2 regions of the Ruegeria sp. CDSA193 genome follow, and region 1 is predicted to be linked to the other one. Evidence: riboswitches for the same ligand, from Rfam matches in the RefSeq annotation. Region 1 holds a riboswitch; the other holds the start of a gene.
The links. Region 1 has a riboswitch for cobalamin ahead of AC2FLG_RS14625 (hypothetical protein). Riboswitches for the same ligand answer to the same signal wherever they lie in the genome.
Positions count from the first base shown of each region.

Region 2: it holds a riboswitch for cobalamin, as region 1 does, so the genes downstream of both, AC2FLG_RS08410 (CbtB domain-containing protein) here and AC2FLG_RS14625 (hypothetical protein) in region 1, are expected to answer to the same signal.

Region 1 covers NZ_JBXWPN010000007.1:46,909-52,892, reverse strand. The annotation lists gene AC2FLG_RS14635 (DNA polymerase III subunit gamma/tau) at 1-1,457, opposite strand, end outside; gene AC2FLG_RS14630 (protein-tyrosine phosphatase family protein) at 1,614-2,114, shown strand; gene AC2FLG_RS14625 (hypothetical protein) at 2,116-2,520, opposite strand; cobalamin riboswitch at 2,604-2,823, opposite strand; gene AC2FLG_RS14620 (alpha/beta hydrolase family protein) at 2,963-3,820, shown strand; gene rsgA (ribosome small subunit-dependent GTPase A) at 3,845-4,873, opposite strand; RNA gene ffs (signal recognition particle sRNA small type) at 5,032-5,130, opposite strand; gene AC2FLG_RS14605 (5'-nucleotidase C-terminal domain-containing protein) at 5,170-5,984, opposite strand, start outside.
Region 2 covers NZ_JBXWPN010000004.1:53,253-59,236, reverse strand. The annotation lists gene cobM (precorrin-4 C(11)-methyltransferase) at 1-93, shown strand, start outside; gene AC2FLG_RS08425 (cobyrinic acid a,c-diamide synthase CobB) at 80-1,402, shown strand; gene cobA (uroporphyrinogen-III C-methyltransferase) at 1,399-2,127, shown strand; gene cobF (precorrin-6A synthase (deacetylating)) at 2,120-2,863, shown strand; cobalamin riboswitch at 2,907-3,115, shown strand; gene AC2FLG_RS08410 (CbtB domain-containing protein) at 3,153-3,323, shown strand; gene AC2FLG_RS08405 (CbtA family protein) at 3,328-4,026, shown strand; gene AC2FLG_RS08400 (hypothetical protein) at 4,093-4,587, shown strand; gene AC2FLG_RS08395 (DUF1636 family protein) at 4,584-4,997, opposite strand; gene AC2FLG_RS08390 (DUF302 domain-containing protein) at 5,066-5,524, shown strand; gene AC2FLG_RS08385 (thiamine pyrophosphate-binding protein) at 5,602-5,984, shown strand, end outside.

The sequences.
Region 1 (5,984 bases):
GCGTTCTGTGTCGGGGTGAATTCGATCCGCCCCGGTTGGTAAGAAACCAGCCGCACCCCGTTTTCGACCTCGACCAGAAGTTTCACATCCCGATTGGTGCGGATCAATTCAACCACGTGGTCAAAACTCGGATACCGTGCAAGCGCCGATTGGATATCATGGGCCAGAGCGGCCGACGGCGCGCCGGCGGGGCTGCTAGTTGCGGATACGTAAGAAGATGATGCCGCTGGTACCGGAGCCTGAGAGGGCACGGCCATACCACCGCCAGGACCGCCATTCGGAGGCGGAGGCGGGTTGTCCTGCAGGCGCTTGATCAGCTCTTCGGGGCTGGGCAAGTCGGCAACATGGGTCAGGCGGATAACGGCCATTTCAGCAGCCATCATGGCATTTGGCGCGGCCGATACCTCTTCCAGCGCTTTCAGCAACATCTGCCACATCCGGGTCAAAACGCGCATTGGCAGGGCCTCGGCCATTTGCTGACCACGGGCACGTTCATCAGGGGAAACCGTCGGGTCCTCGGCTGCGTCTGGCGTGATCTTTACAACCGAAACCCAGTGCGTGATTTCGGCCAGGTCACGCAGCACGGATAGCGGATCGGCCCCTTCGGCATATTGCCCGCCCAATTCAGTCAGCGCGCATGCTGCATCCCCTCGCAGGATCATTTCCATCAAGTCCAATACCCGGCCCCGGTCGGCCAGACCCAGCATCGCGCGCACTTGATCTGCGCTGGTTTCACCGGCCCCATGGCTGATTGCCTGATCCAGCAGCGATGTTGCGTCGCGCGCCGACCCCTCGGCCGCGCGGGTGATCAGCGCCAGGGCATCATCCGCGATCTGTGCCTTCTCAGCCTCTGCGATCTTATTGAGCAGGCCAATCATGTCCTCGGGTTCGATCCGGCGCAGGTCAAATCGTTGGCACCGCGACAGAACAGTCACCGGGACTTTGCGGATTTCGGTCGTGGCAAAGATGAACTTCACATGCGCAGGAGGTTCTTCCAACGTCTTGAGCAGCGCGTTGAACGCGCTGGTCGAAAGCATGTGAACCTCGTCGATGATGTAGATCTTATAGCGCGCACTGGCGGCGCGGTATCGGACCGAGTCGATGATTTCGCGGATATCATTCACGCCGGTTCGGCTGGCGGCGTCCATTTCCATCACGTCGACATGGCGACCTTCCATGATGGCGACGCAATGTTCGCACTGGCCGCAAGGCTCGGTCGTGGGCTTGCCTTGCCCATCAGGACCGATGCAGTTCATGCCCTTGGCGATGATCCGGGCCGTGGTTGTCTTACCGGTGCCGCGGATGCCAGTCATGATGAAGGCTTGTGCAATCCGGTCGGCCTCGAACGCGTTTTTCAGCGTGCGCACCATTGCGTTCTGACCGACGAGGTCAGCAAAAGTTTCCGGGCGGTATTTCCGCGCGAGAACCTGATAGGCGGGGCTGGGCGTGTCGGTCATGTCTGCTCTGTTGGATTCGTGTCAGGTTTGCAGCGTAGAGACCCCCGCCGTCCGCGTCCACCGCGCGCGAAAAGGAATTTCGTTTTGGCAAGTTGCATCAGAGCCGGTAAATCATGAGGGGCTTTAGCCCCATGTGGTGATGCAGGAAAAGGAGCTGTGTTGGAGAGTTTTGCAATTCACCCTCTTGGATTGGGCAAAGGGCAGATCGCTCTGTGCCCACTGCCGGGTGTCACGGGCGATTATGCTGGGGATTTCGCAGTAATCCGGGATTGGGCGCCGGACCTGGTCATCTCGATGACTACTCTGGATGAGTTCCAGCATTCCGGCGCGCGTTCATTCGAGGCGGACCTGCAGTGCGAACGGATTGCCTGGGTCCACCTTCCGGTCTCCGATTTCGGCGCCCCCACGCCTGAGGTTGAGGCGCTTTGGCCGCAAGCCAGCGCCGCCGCCCAACATGTCCTTGCCAGTGGCGGCAAGGTGCTGGTGCATTGCCGCGGTGGGTGCGGACGCTCGGGGATGGTTGTGATGCGGCTAATGGTGGAATGCGGCGAAGCGCCTGACCAAGCGCTTCGGCGGTTGCGTGCGGTGCGGCCCTGCGCGGTGGAAACCGACGCGCAAAAGGACTGGGCCGGGTTGCCGGCCCGAACCCTTCCCTGAATCAGGCAGACACTTGATACGGAATACTTTCGCTGCGCGGCGGCAGGGTCGATACGTCGAGCATCGCACAGGGTGGTTCTGACAGAAAACCAGCGGATTTCTGGATGAACTCCGGCCCGAACATCATGTCGCCATAGGCGTCCAGCTTTTCTGTCGGCGTGTCTGTGCTGGTGCCGCAATAGACCCTGATCTGTTCTGATTGGGCCCGAAAACGGGCCGTGCAGCCTTCGGTGCAATGGGTCAGATCGCTGGTACCTTCGACCTCGAATGTTTTGGATGTCGCAGGCCTTGCCGTCGCCATCGCCTCGGCCATGGCGCGTGCCATTCGGGCAAGGGCGGGGCAGGGTTTCCCGGTCCTCTGACAGACGGTTGCGGTGAATTCGTGTGTTTTTGTCTTCCAGATCATAATGCGCCCTCCGCGCGCAGGACGGAGGGTGAGGATCAGGTGTGACAGCGCGCTGACGACCTGCCCGGACACCCCGCCCGAGTTTCGGTTTCGATACGATGGCAGGTCTCCTGACTTGCGGGTCGTCGCTTTGCCGACCTTCCCAGCCCTGGGGCCAGTGGTATTTCGGCATTGCTCACCGCTTACAGTTGCGGGGGCAGTCGCGGAGTTGGCCCTTTCCGGCATCGCCGGGGCAGACCGCACCGTGTTCCCTTTTCATCCCGCCCCAATTCCGGGGCAAGAACCATCACCACATCGCTAGCGGCTATGCAGACCCCGAGTCAAGCCACCTGTTGGGGTTCAAACCGGACGTTTGGTCATCTTGATGAAATCTTGACTCTGGTGGCCGAAATCGGGCCGATTGTTGAGTGAACCGAGTAGTTCAGAATTTGTTGGAAGCGCCATGCTTGATACCACGCCCTGCGTCCAGACTAAGGACTTTGACTTTGCCTCAGGCTCTGCCAGCCTGTCGGCGCGGCTGTATCTGCCTGAAACCGAGCCGAAGGTCGCCGTGGTGATTCACAGCGCAACTGCAGTGCCGCGCGAATATTACCAGCATTTTGCCCGTTGGCTGGCCGCCGAACAGGGTATTGCCTGTCTGACCTATGACTACAGCGATTTCGGGCATTCACTGCGCGACAAACTCAAAACCTCCGAGGTGACCATGGCGGATTGGGCCTTGGTCGACATGCCCGCCGCACGGGCTGAGATGCGCAGGCGGTTCCCGGACGCTTTGCAGTGGAGCATCGGTCATTCCCTTGGCGGCTTGCTGGGGCCGGTGCAGCCAGACATTGATCAGATCGACCGGATGATCTGTGTATGTTCGGGGCTGGTTACTCTGTCCGACCATCCCTGGCCCTATCGCGGGCTGGCGTGGTTGTTCTGGCACGGCCACGGGCGTCTGGCAGTGAATGCACTGGGGTATCTGCCGGGCAAAGCTGTGGGGATCGGTGCCGATTTGCCGGGCCCGGTCTATTGGCAATGGCGCAGCTGGTGCACGGCGCCGCAGAATTATGTGCCGCAGATCGGTGACGCTCTGCCCGAAGCGAGATGGGCGCAATCGAATACACCGGTGGACCTGTTCGCCTTCGAGGACGACCAGATGGTGCCGCCAGACGCAGTCTGGCGGCTTGCCGATCTGTATGGGCCGAAGGCGCGGCGACATCTGTTGTCTCCGAATGAATTCGGAGCGCCTGAGATCGGTCATATTGGCGCTTTTGCCCGCAGAAACCGGGCGGTTTGGCCCCGGTTGATTGCCTGAAAACGAGGCGCCTTTTTGTCACGCTTAGTGTCTGCTACGGGACTTTTTGTCGTGCATGACGGATCGCACCATTTTGCCAAAGGCTTTGTCACGTGCCCGTGACTGCGCGAGGGTCTCGGAATTCCTCTGATCTTCGCGCCGAAGCTTGTGCCAGCGCGCCAGCCGGTCGGGCTCAATCACGCCATTGGCAATCGCCTCCTGCACAGCACAACCGGGTTCGGCCTGGTGCTGGCAATCTGAGAACCGGCACGTTGCAGCCAATTCCAGAAGGTCGGAGAAAACCTCATCCACGCCGTCTTGGGCATCCATCAAACGCAGGGCGCGCATTCCTGGCGTATCAATCAGCCACCCCCCGTTTCGCATCGGGTGAAGCGCACGATGGGTCGTGGTGTGGCGACCCCGTGCGTCATCCTCGCGGATCCCCGCCGTTGTCCCGGCCTGACCAGTCATGGCGTTCGCCAATGTGGTTTTGCCGACACCGGATGAGCCGACCAAAGCAGCAGTTTGCCCGGCAGGGCACCAGGACAGGATCGGATCAATCTCTGACGCCTCCAGCGCGTTGACGGTTAGAACGGTCAGAAACCGAGCCAGCGAACTGGCCTGACTGGCATAGCTCTCTGGGTCAGGGCAGCTGTCGGCCTTGGTCAGGACAACAACCGGATAGCACCCGGCCTGATGCGCCAGCGCCAGATAACGCTCAAGCCGTGCCAGATTGAAATCGGCATTGCAGGAACTGACGATATACAGCACATCCACATTCGCCGCGATCAGCTGAACCTGCGCACCGGTGCCTGCGGCCCGGCGTTGCAAGAGGCTTTTGCGCTCCAAAAGATGCCGAATGCGGTTTTGATCATCCGCAAGGACCCAATCGCCAACCGCAAATTCGCCGGTTGATCGGTCAGGGGTCAGATCAGATGTGCCGCCAAGCGCATTCAGGCCGATCAGGCGATCACGATGGACGGCGTTGATGCGATGCGGTGTGCAGGTAGGGTTCACAGCATGTTGGGCTGCAAAATGAGAGGACCATCCCAGGTCCGAAAGTGTTTTGGACATTGTTCTGCCTGTGTTCAGATACAGGAAACCATCAGGGTGGCAGGCGCGCACCCGTCGGTAACGTGTTCAGGCAAAAGCGGGGGTTAGTCCCGGAAACGCTCTGCCCGAAGGGTCATTGCTACAATCATAAAGTCCCTCCTGCGGCAGTCGTTGCGCGTAAGTGAGAGGTTGGACATCGACCCAAGCGGGGCTCGTTGTGGCTGCTTCCTTCCGGATCTGACCAGGTTGGCGAGGCGCTCGCCCGCGCCAACCTCTCGAGGGTGGATATAGGCAGTTGGCCGGAAAAACACAACCCGTCAGAAGGTCAGAAGAATCCGTAAAAAGCCATTTCCGTCGGTTCCAAGGACTTGTGGATCAAATTCCTGAATGTCCTGCAGATGTCGGTGGGCATTTGGACCGGTGCGTAAGATCGCTTGCGTACCAGTACTACTGGTGATTCTGAAGGGTTCCTGGGCCTCTTCCAGCGGATCGCTGACCAAGGTGCCTGACAGATAATCCAGCAGGGCTTGCTGGACCGGCAGGATGGGCATGTCGATACGTTGCGCATTACCCGCAAATGGGAAATGCCCGCCCCCGCTGGCGCGATAATTGTTAAGCGCGACGGCAAATTGCTGATCCGGTGCAATGGGGGTGGCACCGACCAGAACCTCTGAAACACGCCGGTTTTCGGCATTGATCAAGGTGCCCATATCGTCGAAACGCGGAGGTTGTGTCAGATCAATTCTGCAGGACAGCCCGTATAGCACATCAAAGTTGTGACCCACCCGATTTTCGCAAATAAGTTCGGATGCAGATCCGGTCGAAATCTGGTTGAAAACAGCTGCGGACATCTCAAGCCAGTCCACGATTTGGTCACCGGATACAATGACACCCTGCAATTCGTTTGGAAAAATATGCAGGTCAACCACGTTACGCAGGAATATCTCGCCAGGCTTAACATCCGTATAGAATCGCGGCCCGGCCCGACCGCCGAATTTCGAAGGTGAAACCGCCGATAAAATCGGAATATCTGCCAGGTCGGTATCGGACATACACAGACGTAACGCGGCAGCCTGGGCGGCGGCGACCAGCCTCAGCCCACGGTCCTCGGCGCAAAAGCTGAAATAGCTGT
Region 2 (5,984 bases), on a different contig from region 1:
GAAAGCTGCCTGTATTCTAAGGATTACGACCGCCGGTATCGCCCGCAAAGCGCGGACAGCCCTTGGTCAACCTGGAGCCATGGTGATGACTAACCCTCCGGGTATTCTGATTTCGGCACCGTCTTCGGGGACTGGCAAGACCACCGTGATGCTGGGCCTGCTGCGTGCGCTGGCCGAGGATGGCCTGACCGTCCAACCATTCAAAAGCGGCCCTGACTATATCGACCCGGCCTTTCACCGGGCGGCGGCTGGGCGCGCCTCGTTCAATCTGGACAGCTGGGCGATGGGCGATCCTCTGCTGAACGCAATATCGGCACAGGCTGACGGCGCGGATATCGTCGTAGCCGAAGGATCGATGGGTCTGTTCGACGGTGTCGCCAAACCCGGTGAGATTGGACATGGATCTAGCGCGGAAACTGCGCAGCGTATGGGCTGGCCTGTGGTGTTGGTTCTGGATGTCGGCGGTCAGGCGCAATCAGCTGCAGCCACGGCGCTGGGGTTTCGGATGTACAACCCCGACCTGCCCTTTGCCGGGGTAATTTTGAACCGCTGCGCCAGCCCGCGTCACGAGCGTCTGACCCGGTTGGGTATGGAACGTGCAGGCCTGCCGGTTCTGGGCGTTCTGCCACGACGCGGAGACCTGACACTTCCCGAGCGGCACTTAGGTTTGATCCAGGCGGTGGAACATCCCGATCTGGAAAGCGCCATTGTCGGCTATGCTGCGTTCCTGCGTGAACATGTCGATCTGGAGGCGATCAAGCGGGCGGCTTCCTCAAGCCCAAATAGGCCATCGTCAGCCGTGCTGCCGCGCCCTCCGGCGCAGCGGATCGCACTGGCCCGGGATGCTGCGTTTTCGTTCACCTATCCGCATTTGCTGGAAGGCTGGCGCGCGGCGGGTGCAGAAATCCTACCGTTTTCACCACTGGCGAATGAAGCCCCTGCCCCGGATGCCGATCTGGTCTGGCTGCCGGGTGGGTATCCCGAGTTGCACGCAGGCACATTGGCCGCCGCCAACACCTTCCAGACTGGGCTGCGCAAACATGCCGAGACAAGACCTGTGCACGGCGAATGCGGGGGCTACATGGCGCTGGGTCAGGCGTTGATCGACAAAGACGGAGTCCAGCACGAAATGGCGGGCCTTCTGGGCCTTGTGACCTCCTATGAAAAGCGCAAGTTCAACCTGGGTTATCGCAAGGCAGAATTACTGGCCTCGATGGCCGGATTTGCCGAAGGCACAGCGCTACGCGGGCATGAGTTCCACTATTCCTCGATCATCGAACAGCCTGACGCGCCGCTGGCACGCGTGTTCGACGCCGAAGGCGCGGAAGGCCCGCAAACCGGATCGGTGCGAGGCAATGTCACTGGGACATTCTTTCATCTGATCGCCGAGGCCTCGGCATGAGTGGTTTTGTGTCCTTCATCGGTTCAGGCCCCGGCGACCCGGAATTGCTGACGCTGAAGGCGGTAGACAGGTTGCAGAAAGCTGATGCGGTGCTGTTTGACGACCTCAGCAGCGGCCCGATCCTGAGCCATGCCCGCGAGGATGCTGACCTGGTTGGTGTCGGCAAACGCGCCGGGCGCCCCTCGCCCAAGCAGGATCACGTCAGCCGCTTGTTGGTCGAATATGCACAAACCGGTCAGCATGTTGTGCGGTTGAAATCCGGTGATGGCGGCATGTTCGGCCGGCTTGAAGAAGAACTGGTGGCCCTGCAAGAGGCCGGGATCGACTATGAAATCATCCCCGGCATCCCCTCGGCGGTAGCGGCGGCGGCAGCGGCAGGCATTCCGCTGACCCGGCGACTGACCGCGCGGCGCGTGCAATTCGTCACCGGCCACGATGTCAGTGGCAAACTGCCCGAAGATCTGAACCTGGCAGCACTGGCTGATCCACAGGCTACGACCGTCGTATTTATGGGCAAGCGCACCTTTCCCCTTTTGGTTGGCGCCCTGCATTCGCACGGCCTACCGCTGGACACGCCTGCATTGATGGCCGAATCCGTCTCGACCCCCGAACAAAAGCTGCAACGCTCGACCATCGGTGCCTTGTCGCAGCAGTTGGAAACCGAGATCGGCACCGCCCCGGCCCTGATCCTGTATGGACCTCTGGCAGAGTTCGAAAATGATTGACCTGACGCTGATCGGTATTGGCACCGGCAACCCGGATCATGTGACATTTCAAGGGGCGCAGGCGATCCGTTCGGCGGACCTGATCCTGATCCCCCGCAAGGGCGAAAACAAGGCCGATCTGGCAGGGCTGCGCGAGCAGATCATCGCTCAGGTCGCGGATACTCCTCCGCAAATCGCGTATTTCGACATTCCCAAACGCCGTGCCGATGATGGCTATTTACGCGGAGTGGACGAATGGCACGACGCGATTGCATTGCGCTGGCAGGAGGCCATCGCAGCCCACCCGAAGGCCCGTCATGTGGCGCTGCTGATCTGGGGGGATCCGTCGCTGTATGACAGTTCGCTGCGAATCGCGGCACGTTTGACCCCTCAGCCAGAAACACGCGTGATTCCCGGCATCACAGCGCTGCAAGCGCTGACGGCGGCCCATGCGATTCCGATCAACGAACTGGGCGCGCCCTATATCGTCACAACTGGTCGTCGCATCCGGGACGAAGGATGGCCGGAAACCGCAGAAAACGTGGCGGTGATGCTGGATGGTGAATGTTCATTCCAAAACCTGGACATGGAAGACTTGGACATTTGGTGGGGCGCATATGTCGGCATGAAAGAGGAAATCCTGATCAAAGGCCCTTTGGCCGAGGTTGCCCAGCAGATTCTGGACCGCCGCGCCCATGCCCGTGCCGACCATGGTTGGATCATGGATATTTATTTGCTGAAAAAGCGCATAATCTGACACAATACGTCGCAAATGATGATTGCACCGCCACAGCTATAGCGGCTAAATGGGGGTGTCTGGTCCTGCCGGAGAAATCCGGATGCTAAGAGGGAATTTGGTGCGACTGCCTCGGTGGTCAACTCCAAAGCCGCCCCCGCGACTGTAAGCGGAGAGCCCCTGTTCAACCAGCCACTCCCGGTTCTCCGGGGGGAAGGCGAACAGAGGCATCGACCCGCAAGCCAGGAGACCTGCCAGGCGCAAAAACGAAACACCGGCCGTCGGGTGCGGCGGCAGAGGAGAATACAAAATGGCAACACAAACGAAAACAGCATCCGCCGCGCGTACAGGCTTTGTTCCGGTCATGTTTGCAGTGGTTCTGGGTCTGGGCCTCATTACGCTGACCGGTCACGTTCAGGCAGCGGCCCTGCATGATGCAGCGCATGACGTGCGTCACGCGACCGGCTTCCCCTGCCACTAAGACCGTGTTCAGTCGTATATTGACCAGCGCGTTGTTCGCTGGTGCTGCAGCGGGGCTGATTGCCGCCTTGCTGCAGTTGGTATTTGTGCAACCAGTATTGTTGCATGCCGAGCTTTATGAATCCGGAGAGCTGGTGCATTTCGGGGCCGAGACCGTATCGGCTCATCCCGAGCTGCCGCGCATGTTCTCTGAACTGACGCGTGATGCGCTGAGTGTCATCTTTACCATGCTGACCTATACCGGCTATTCGCTGGTGATGGTTGCGCTGATGTCGGTAGCCGAAGGTCAAGGGCATCAGATTGATGGCCGGACCGGCGTCCTTTGGGGTTTGGCCGGATTTATCGCCTTCCACCTTGCACCAGGTTTCACCCTGGCGCCCGAAGTGCCGGGTGTCGCGGCAGCCGATGTCTATGCACGTCAGGTCTGGTGGTTCGCAACGGTTGCAGCAGCCCTTGTCGCCATGTGGTTGATCGCCTTTGGAGGTAACCTGATCAGCTATGTGATCGCCGCAGTACTTCTGTTGGTGCCACATCTTATAGGTGCACCCGAGCCCGATGTTTTCACCGGCCCTGTGCCGACTGAAATTGGCGCGTTGTTCGCGGCACGAGCTTTTGGAATCGGTCTGGTTGCATGGGTTCTGGTTGGCGCGTTCGCTGGCTATTTCTGGCAGAAAGAAGCGCAACCTTCCGAAGCAACGGCCTGATCGCACTTCGATTGAACGCGCCGGGTGTAAACTTGGCGCGTTTCCCTATGTTTTCAAGGAAATACAATGACCCGTTCACTTGCTCTATTCGTGATCGGTCTGGTCTTTGGCGGCGGTACAGGATTTGTAATTGCTGCTGCAAACGGCGTCACATTTGATGGCCACGACCATTCTGATCCGTCTCTTCACGGAGCCTCACCCACTGAGACCATGGCCCACGATCATTCCACGGCCTTGAACCTACCGGCAGGCACAGATGCACCTACACTGGACATCGCTCTGACACAGGATCCTATGTCTGGCTGGAACCTGCATGTTATGCCAAAAAACTTTACCTTCGCACCGCAGAACGCATCGACCGCAGACATGGCAGGCGAAGGGCACGCGCATGTTTACATCAACGGAGAAAAGCTCGCCCGGCTTTACGGCAGTTGGATGCACATTGATCAGTTGCCCAAAGGTGAGGTCGAGGTTTCGGTTTCGCTGAATTCCAACAGCCATAGCCCGCTTTCGGTCGATAACGTGCCGGTTCGTGCTGCGGTTACGGTTCAGGTTGACTAAAGCGCCGGAATACGCGCACGCAAACACATCCGAAGCCGCCCGCAGGGTCGGGCGTCTTCGATCCAGCCCTGCGGGCTGTTCAGGTAAGTACGGCAAGTTTCAGCGATATCCGCAGCATCCGCCACCACATCGACACCCGAAAACACATAAGATGCGCGCCCCAGCGCCTGTATAGCCAGCGCCGTGGGTTCCGCGCAGCTGCTGAAACAGGCGTGTTCGCTCAATTCGACCTGATCCGTCAATCCAGCCCTTTTCAGTGCGTCCTTCACAGCCTGCACCTCGGCCGCCCGATCGCGTGCGGTGCCACAGGTTTTGCAGATCATCAGGCGCATCCGATCCAGACCTTTCCCTTCGTCCTGCGCCCGTTTCTGCGGCTTTAAGCGGCGCGGCGCAATCCCGAATGCACACAAGATTGTGAGTGCGACGTTCTCACATTTCTGGCAGGATTCCTGCAGACACCTTAAAAGGAAGCCTCTGGATGAAACTGCTTTGGACCGTCTTCGCCCTGCTGGCCCTGCCCGCCTGGGCCGACGAACCGCTCTCGGGATGGGCCGTGTATCCAACGGGCAAAAGCTATGATGAATTAGTCTCGGACACCAAATCGGCGGTTAAGGCAAACGGTCTGATCGTGGTCACGCAGGCCGGCCCCACCAAAGCCGCCGCCGCGCGGGGAATTACAATCCCAGGCAATCTGGTGATCGGCGCCTTCAACAATGACTATGCGGTGCGCGTGCTGGAAACCTCGGTGCGCGCAATGATCGAAGCACCAATCCGGTTTTACGTGACCGAAAACGAGGACGGCACCGCCACCCTGTCCTATAAAACGCCCAGCTTTGTATTCGCGCCCTATATCTATGAGGGCGGAGACCCCCTGAGGGACATTGCCCAGGAATTGGATGACACCTTTCAGATCGTGGCCGAAGCCGCTGTCAAATAGTCACACTGGCGTGATGCGCCTTGCGTCCGGGTCTGTCCTCCGCAATCTGCGTTGAAACAGTTTTCGGAGCTATACTGATGCAGGACTCGTCGCCCCGCGCTGCGGACATTCTGGCCCAACGGCTTTATGAGGCTGGCTGCCGCCACGCTTTTGGCATGCCAGGTGGCGAGGTGCTGACCCTAGTGGATGCGTTGGAAAAGGCGGGGATAACCTTTCACCTGACCAAACACGAGAACGCGGCCGGCTTTATGGCCGAGGCGGTGCATCACCGCGACGGCGCCCCAGCCATTCTGGTGGCCACACTCGGCCCAGGCGCGATGAACGGGATCAATGTGGTCGCCAATGCGTTGCAGGACCGGGTGCCAATGATCGTGCTGACCGGCTGTGTCGACGCAGATGAGGCGCTGACATACACCCATCAGGTCATGGATCACGCACGGGTCTATCGCTCGATCACCAA